One region of the Streptomyces sp. HSS9-12 genome, then DNA from elsewhere that is predicted to be linked to it. Evidence: riboswitches for the same ligand, from Rfam matches in the RefSeq annotation. Region 1 holds a riboswitch; the other holds the start of a gene.

What was found. Region 1 has a riboswitch for thiamine pyrophosphate ahead of thiO (glycine oxidase ThiO). Riboswitches for the same ligand answer to the same signal wherever they lie in the genome.
Region 2: another riboswitch for thiamine pyrophosphate. It lies ahead of ACY34J_RS14665 (thiamine ABC transporter substrate-binding protein); the one in region 1 lies ahead of thiO (glycine oxidase ThiO).

What each region holds. Positions count from the first base shown of each region.
Region 1 is NZ_JBUEGC010000029.1:63,751-67,151, forward strand. Features, by position in the region: gene ACY34J_RS17240 (thiazole synthase) at 1-313, opposite strand, end outside; gene thiS (sulfur carrier protein ThiS) at 321-521, opposite strand; gene thiO (glycine oxidase ThiO) at 518-1,798, opposite strand; TPP riboswitch at 1,796-1,908, opposite strand; gene ACY34J_RS17255 (NAD(P)/FAD-dependent oxidoreductase) at 2,092-3,261, shown strand; gene ACY34J_RS17260 (Rv2175c family DNA-binding protein) at 3,360-3,401, shown strand, end outside.
Region 2 is NZ_JBUEGC010000023.1:28,321-31,721, reverse strand. Features, by position in the region: gene ACY34J_RS14670 (ABC transporter permease) at 1-400, opposite strand, end outside; gene ACY34J_RS14665 (thiamine ABC transporter substrate-binding protein) at 475-1,569, opposite strand; TPP riboswitch at 1,650-1,770, opposite strand; gene rlmN (dual-specificity RNA methyltransferase RlmN) at 1,802-2,908, opposite strand.

The DNA.
Region 1 (3,401 bases):
CGCGCGCCAGCCGGGCGGTGAGAACCGCCTCGCCCGCCGTAAAACAGCCCGCGGTGTTCGGCAGCACCTGGATGCCCAGCTTGTCCAGCACGGACAGCACGGAGCCCTGCACGGTCGGGTCGAGGCGGCGCATCGCCACCGTCGTCAGCTCGGTGCCCGAGGCCACCAGGGCCCGTTCCAGTACGTCCAGGCTGGGCGCCCCGCCGGTCCCCATGATCAGCCGGGAGGAGAAGGCGCGGTTGCCGATGGTGAGGGCGTCGGGGGGCGCGGGGGTCGCTGCGGGCGCCCCCCGCAGGACTGCGGCGTCAGCCATGGTCGGATCAGCCTCCTTGGACAGCGGTCAGAACCTCGATGCGGTCGCCGTCGCCGAGCCGGGTGGCAGGCCACTGGCCGCGCGGTACGACGGTCTCGTTGAGCGCGGCCGCGACGCCCGAGCGGGCGGTGGTGAGGGCGGCGACGACCTGCTCGAGGGTGGTGCCCTCCGGGATCTCGCGGGGCTCGCCGTTCACGGAGACGGTCATGCGGACTGCTCCTCCCGGATGCGGTCGTGACGGTCTTGCGGTGTCCTGCGGTCTTGCGGTGTCCTGCGGTCCTGAGGCGTCCTGCTGTCCTGAGGCGTCCGCTCGAAACGGCGGGCGGTGAACGGGCGGGCCTCCTCGGGCAGTTCGCCGGTGCTCAGCGCCTCGGCCATGGCGTCGCCGGTCACCGGGGTGAGCAGCACGCCGTGGCGGTAGTGCCCGGTGGCCAGATGCAGGCCGGGCAGAGCGGTCGGCCCGAGCAGGGGAGCGTTGTCGGGCGAGCCGGGGCGCAGCCCGGCAAGGGTCTCCACCAGCGGCAGCTCGGTGATACCCGGCACCAGCTCATGGGCGTCGCGCAGGAGCTCGTACACCCCGCCGGCCGTGACGGTGGTGTCCCAGCCCAGCTCCTCGCTGGTGGCGCCGAGAACCAGTTCGCCGTTCTCGCGCGGTACGAGATAGACGGGCCCGCCGCGGACCACGGCCCGTACGGTCCGGGACAGGAACGGCGCGTACGCCTCGGGCACGCGCAGCCGCAGCACCTGGCCCTTGACCGGGCGGATGGGCGGCAGCACCTCCTCGGGCACCCCGGCGAGCCGGCCGCTGCGACTGCCACCGGCGAGCACCACCTGCCCGGCGGCGAGCGCGGTGCCGTCCTCCAGCACCCCTCCGCCGGCCCGGTCGCCCGCGAGCGTCAGGCTCCGGGCCCAGGCGCGGTGCAGGACGACTCCGGCGCGCTCGCAGGCGGTCAGCAGCGCCGCGGCCAGCCGCCGCGGGTCGGCCTGGTGGTCGCCGTCGACGCGCAGGCCCCCGCGTACACCCGGCGCGAGAAGGGGCTCGAGGCGGCGGCATTCGCGCCCCGTGAGCCACTGCGCGTCCAGCCCGCACCGCAGCTGGAGGGCGTGGAGTTCCCGCAGGTGAGCGCGGTCATCGGAATCGAGGGCGACGGCCAGGGTGCCGCAGGCGCGGTAGCCGACGTCCTGGCCGCTCGCCTCCTCCAGCTCGGCCACAAAAGCCGGGTAGCGCTCGGCGGAGGCGAGGTTCAGACCGAGCAGGGTCTCCTCGCCGTAGTGCAGCTCGGTCACCGCCGCGAGCATTCCGGCCGCGACCTGGGCGGCGCCCGTCCCGGGGGACGGGTCGGCGACGGCGGTGCGCAGCCCGCGCTGCGCCGCCCGCCAGGCCGTGACCAGGCCGATGATCCCGCCCCCGATGACCAGGACGTCATAGGTCGGATGCGCGGTGTCGTACGGCGTGCGCGCACTGCTGCCAGAAGGCGCGTGCATGGGCTGTCAGCCCCTCCCTTCGCCGGCATGACCCGGATCAGGTTCGTACGGTCGGAGGCCGCCCAGCCTCCCTCTCAGCCCGGTGCGTCCGGGCTCCCGCGAGTGCGTGTGGCGGCCACCTTATCGCCTGTCCTGGCCAGGCAGTAAGGGAGCAATCGGGCCCCGCACCGTGTGATGGTGTGTCAGAAATCTCGGGTGCGCGCGTCTCGGGCGGGTCTGCGCCGCGGTTCTAGAGTGATCGTGTGAGCGAGGACAGGCAGACAGCGCAGCGGATCGTGATCGCCGGCGCCGGCATGGCCGGGGTGCAGACCGCCGTCGCCCTGCGCGAAGAGGGCTGGCGGGGCGCGATCACCCTGATCGGCGCGGAGCCCCACCAGCCGTACGACCGGCCGCCCCTGTCCAAGGCCGTGCTGCTCGGCAAGGCCGACGGGTCCGCCTTCGACGTCGACTTCGCCGCACTGGACATCGAGCTGCTCCTCGGGCGGACCGTCACCGCGGTCCGCCCGGCCGAGCACCTGGTGGAAACCGGCGCCGGACCGGTGCCGTACGACCGCCTGGTCATCGCCACCGGGGCCGAAGCCGTCCCCCTGCCCGGCAGCGAGGGCGTCGCGGGCGTACACCTGCTGCGCACCCTCGACGACGCCGAGGCGTTGCGCCCGCTCCTCGAGGCGCAGCACGAGTTCGTGGTGGTCGGCGCCGGGTGGATCGGCGCGGAGTTCGCGACCGCGGCGCGCGAGGCCGGCTGCTCGGTCACCGTCGTCGAGGCCGCCGACCGCCCGCTGGCCGGAGCGCTCTCGGCCGAGGTCGCCATCCACATGGAGCGCTGGTACGAGGACAGCGGGACCCGTCTGATCACCGACGCGCTCGTGACCCGCATCGCGCCCGGCTCGGTGATCCTCGACGAGGGCATCCGGCTGCACGCGGACTCCGTGGTCGTGGGGATCGGGGCCCGCCCCGCGACGGGCTGGCTGGCCGGCTCCGGCATCGAGCTGTGCCCGGACGGCTCCGTGCGCGCCGACGACCGGCTGCGCACCTCCGAGCCGGACGTCTACGCGGTCGGCGACTGCGCGTCCTTCCCCTCCGCCCGGTACGGCGAGCGGCTGCTGGTGCACCACTGGGACAACGCGGTGCAGGGTCCGCGCGTGGTCGCCGCCAACATCGTCGGCGGTGAGGCCGAAGGCATGGTCTACGACCCCGTGCCCTACTTCTGGTCCGAGCAGTTCGGCCGGTTCGTCCAGTACGCGGGGCACTACCCCGCCGCCGACTCGATGGTGTGGCGGGGTGATCCGGCCGGGGCCGCCTGGTCGGTGTGCTGGCTGCGTGAGGGCAGACTGGTCGCGCTGCTCGCGGTCGGCCGGCCCCGCGACCTGGCGCAGGGGCGCAAGCTCATCGAGCGGGGGGCCCTGCTGGACCCGGAGCAGGCCGCCGATCCGTCGGTCCCGCTGAAGTCCGCCGTGCGCTAGACCTGCGCTAGACCGGTCCAGCGGTCCGCGGGCCGTACGTGACCCCGCCCGGCGGCGCTCCGGTACCGCCTGTCAGTCCGGGATGGCAGGCTTGTCCCGTGACCGAGATTGACACGAAGACCGATGCGCTCGTTCCCGCC
Region 2 (3,401 bases), on a different contig from region 1:
AGACGTGTGCGAGCAGGATGGCCCACACACGGGTGTCGAGCCGTACGCCCCACAGCTCGTCCAGCAGCCCGCCGCGCCCCACCAACGCCAGGAACGCCGATCCGACGACGACGGTCGGCAGCACGAACGGCACGGTCACGAACGCCCGCAGCAACTGCTTTCCGGGGAAGGCGAACCGGGCGAAGACGTATGCGCCGGGGAGCGCGAGTGCCAGGGTGAGCGCGGTGGAGGCGGCGGCCTGCCAGGTGGTGAACCACAGCACGTGCAGGACGTCCGGGTCGGACAGGACCTCGCGGATTCGGCCGAACTGCCATGTCCCGGCGGGTCGCAGGCCGCGCTCGACGATCGAGGCCACCGGGTAGGCGAAGAAGAGGGCGAAGAAGGCGACGGGTACGGCCATCAGGCCGAGCCGCGCCACGGTCCCCTTGAGCGCCGCGGTGCCCTTGGAAGGCGCCGCGGCACTCTCGGCTGCCGCTACTTCAGGACGAGCGAGGACCACGTCTTGATCCACTGCTCACGGTTCTTGGCGATCTTGTCAGGGGCCATGGTCGCCGGGTCCTCGATGGTCGCGCCGTACTTGGTGAAGATCTCCGGCAGCTTCGCGTCCTTGCGCGCGGGGTTGACGAACATGTTCAGCGGCATGTCCTCCTGGAAGCTCTTGCTCAGCAGGAAGTCCAGCAGCGCCTGGCCGCCTTCCCTGTTCTTGGCGCCGCTGAGCAGTCCGGCGAACTCGATCTGCCGGAAGCAGGTACCGGTCGCGACCCCGGTCGGGGCCTGCCCCGGCTGCGGCTTCAGGGACAGCACCTCGGCGGGCGGGCTGGAGGCGTACGAGACCACCAGCGGCTTGTCGCCCTTGCCCTTGCCGCCGCCCGAGCCGGAGAAGCGGTCGTAGTAGGCCTGCTCCCAACCGTCGACCACCTCGACGCCGTTGGCCTTGAGCTTCTTCCAGTAGCCCTGCCAGCCCTGATCGCCGTGGGCCGCGGCGGTGGCGAGAAGGAAGCCCAGGCCAGGGGATGAGGTGGCGGCGTTCTCGGTGACAAGCAGGTTCTTGTACGCCGGCTTGGTCAGGTCGTCGAGGGTCTTCGGCGGGGCCAGCTTCTTGTCGGCGAAGTACTTGCGGTCGTAGTTGACGCAGATGTCGCCGAAGTCGATCGGGGTGACGCGGTGCTGCTTCGCGTCGAGTTGCAGCTTCTCGGGCACCTGGTCCAGGCCCTTGGCCTCGTACGGGGTGAACAGGCCGTTGTCGAGCCCGCGGGAGAGCAGCGTGTTGTCGATGCCGAAGAAGACGTCGCCCTGCGGGTTGCCCTTGGAGAGAACGGCCTGGTTCACGGCCGCGCCGGCGTCACCGCCGCGCAGCACCTTGACCTTGTAGCCGGTCTCCTTGGTGAACTGCTTCAGGACGGACTTGGAGGCAGCGAACGAGTCGTGGCTGACCAGCGTGACCGTCTTCGACTGGCCGCTGTTGTCCGCGGATTCGCCCGAGCCGCCGCAGGCCGCGAGGGTCGAGGTGCCCAGTGCGGCGGCGAGGGCAAGGGCGGCGGTCCGCAGGCGCTTCGTGGTGGTGCTCACAAGTTTCCTCCTGGGAGGCCAGGAGAAGGCGCGTGCCCCGCCCGGCGCTTGATGAGCGGTGGCCGGGCAGGGCAGGGCAGCTTGAGTGGTGACCGAACTTCCTACGCCGGTATGACCCGGTTCAGGTTCGAGGGTCTGCGACAGCGTCTTGTCGATGACACTGCCGCACTCTCAGCGCTGTGCGCTCCCCTGTCGGAATGTGTATTTGTTCGATCAGACGATACCTGACCTGTCAACGCTCGGAAGCGGCGAGCTGCCCGCAGGCGCCGTCGATCTCCTGACCGCGGGTGTCCCGTACGGTCACGGGCACACCATGCGCCTCGATGGCCGCGACAAATGCCTTCTCGTCCTCCGGCCGGGAGGCCGTCCACTTCGAACCGGGCGTCGGGTTGAGCGGGATGAGATTGACGTGCACCCGGTTCCCCTTGAGGAGACGCCCGAGCAGGTCGCCGCGCCACGCCTGGTCGTTGATGTCCCGAATCAGGGCGTACTCGATGGAGATCCGGCGGCCGGACTTCTCGGCGTACTGCCAGGCCGCGTCGAGAACCTCGCGCACCCTCCAGCGGGTGTTGACCGGTACGAGGGTGTCGCGCAGTTCGTCGTCGGGCGCGTGGAGAGAGACCGCGAGGCGGCACTTGAAGCCCTCGTCGGCGAACCGCAGCATCGCGGGGACCAGGCCGACCGTCGAGACGGTGATGCCGCGCTGCGAGAGCCCGAGACCGTCGGGCTCGGGGTCGGTGAGGCGACGGATGGCGCCGACGACGCGGTTGTAGTTGGCCAGCGGCTCGCCCATGCCCATGAAGACGATGTTGGACAGCCGCGCCGGGCCTCCAGGGATCTGTCCGTCGCGCAGCGCCCGCATGCCGTCGACGATCTGGTGCACGATCTCGGCGGTGGACAGGTTGCGGTCGAGGCCGGCCTGGCCGGTGGCACAGAACGGGCAGTTCATGCCGCAGCCCGCCTGCGAGGAGATGCACATGGTGACCCGGTCCGGATAGCGCATAAGCACGGACTCGACGAGCGTGCCGTCGAAGAGCCGCCACAGCGTCTTGCGGGTCGTGTCGTTGTCGCAGGAGATGTGCCGCACCACGGACATCAGGTCGGGCAGCAGCTCACTCGCCAGCTTCTCGCGGGCCGCCGCCGGGATGTCGGTCCAGTCCGCCGGGTCGTGGGCGTAGCGGGCGAAGTAGTGCCGCGACACCTGGCCGGCCCGGAACGGCTTCTCGCCGAGGGCGGCCACGGCTTCGCGGCGCTCGGCGGGCGTGAGATCAGCAAGGTGCCGCGGGGGCTTCTTGGCTCCGCGCGGCGCGACGAAAGTGAGTTCTCCGGGTGCAGGCATGGTCCGTCCAGTGTCGCAGATCGCCAGGAGCGGCCCAGGCCGCAGTGGTGCGCGAACGGTCACCCCCGGTGGTCCTCTGATCACCGTTGGCCAACCGCGCACGGCCCAGAGACGGCCCAGCAGTCGATGGCAGACCGCAGGGCCATCGACTATCGAAGATGTCAGAGGCGATCAATCACACCGACCCGATTGCTTCCGCAGCCGGCATCTTCCTCCACCAGGCTGCAAACGCGCGTCCGGGGCCGAAGCAAACCCGGCGCAAATCGACTGGCGTGCCACTCGTACGACTCGCTGACTTGCGACTCTTCGCCCACCAAGCCGCTCTCGATGCTCATCGTTCGGATTGGTCTAGCTGTTGGCGCGGCCTACCTGTGTCGTGATACGCCAGGCCGCGCGATGAGCGGCACCGGGGACCTTGCGGGCAGCCCGGCGTCCGCCTTCCGACGCGCGGGGCGACGGCTTTCGCGAGACGCTGGGAGGGAGGAGCGCGCCC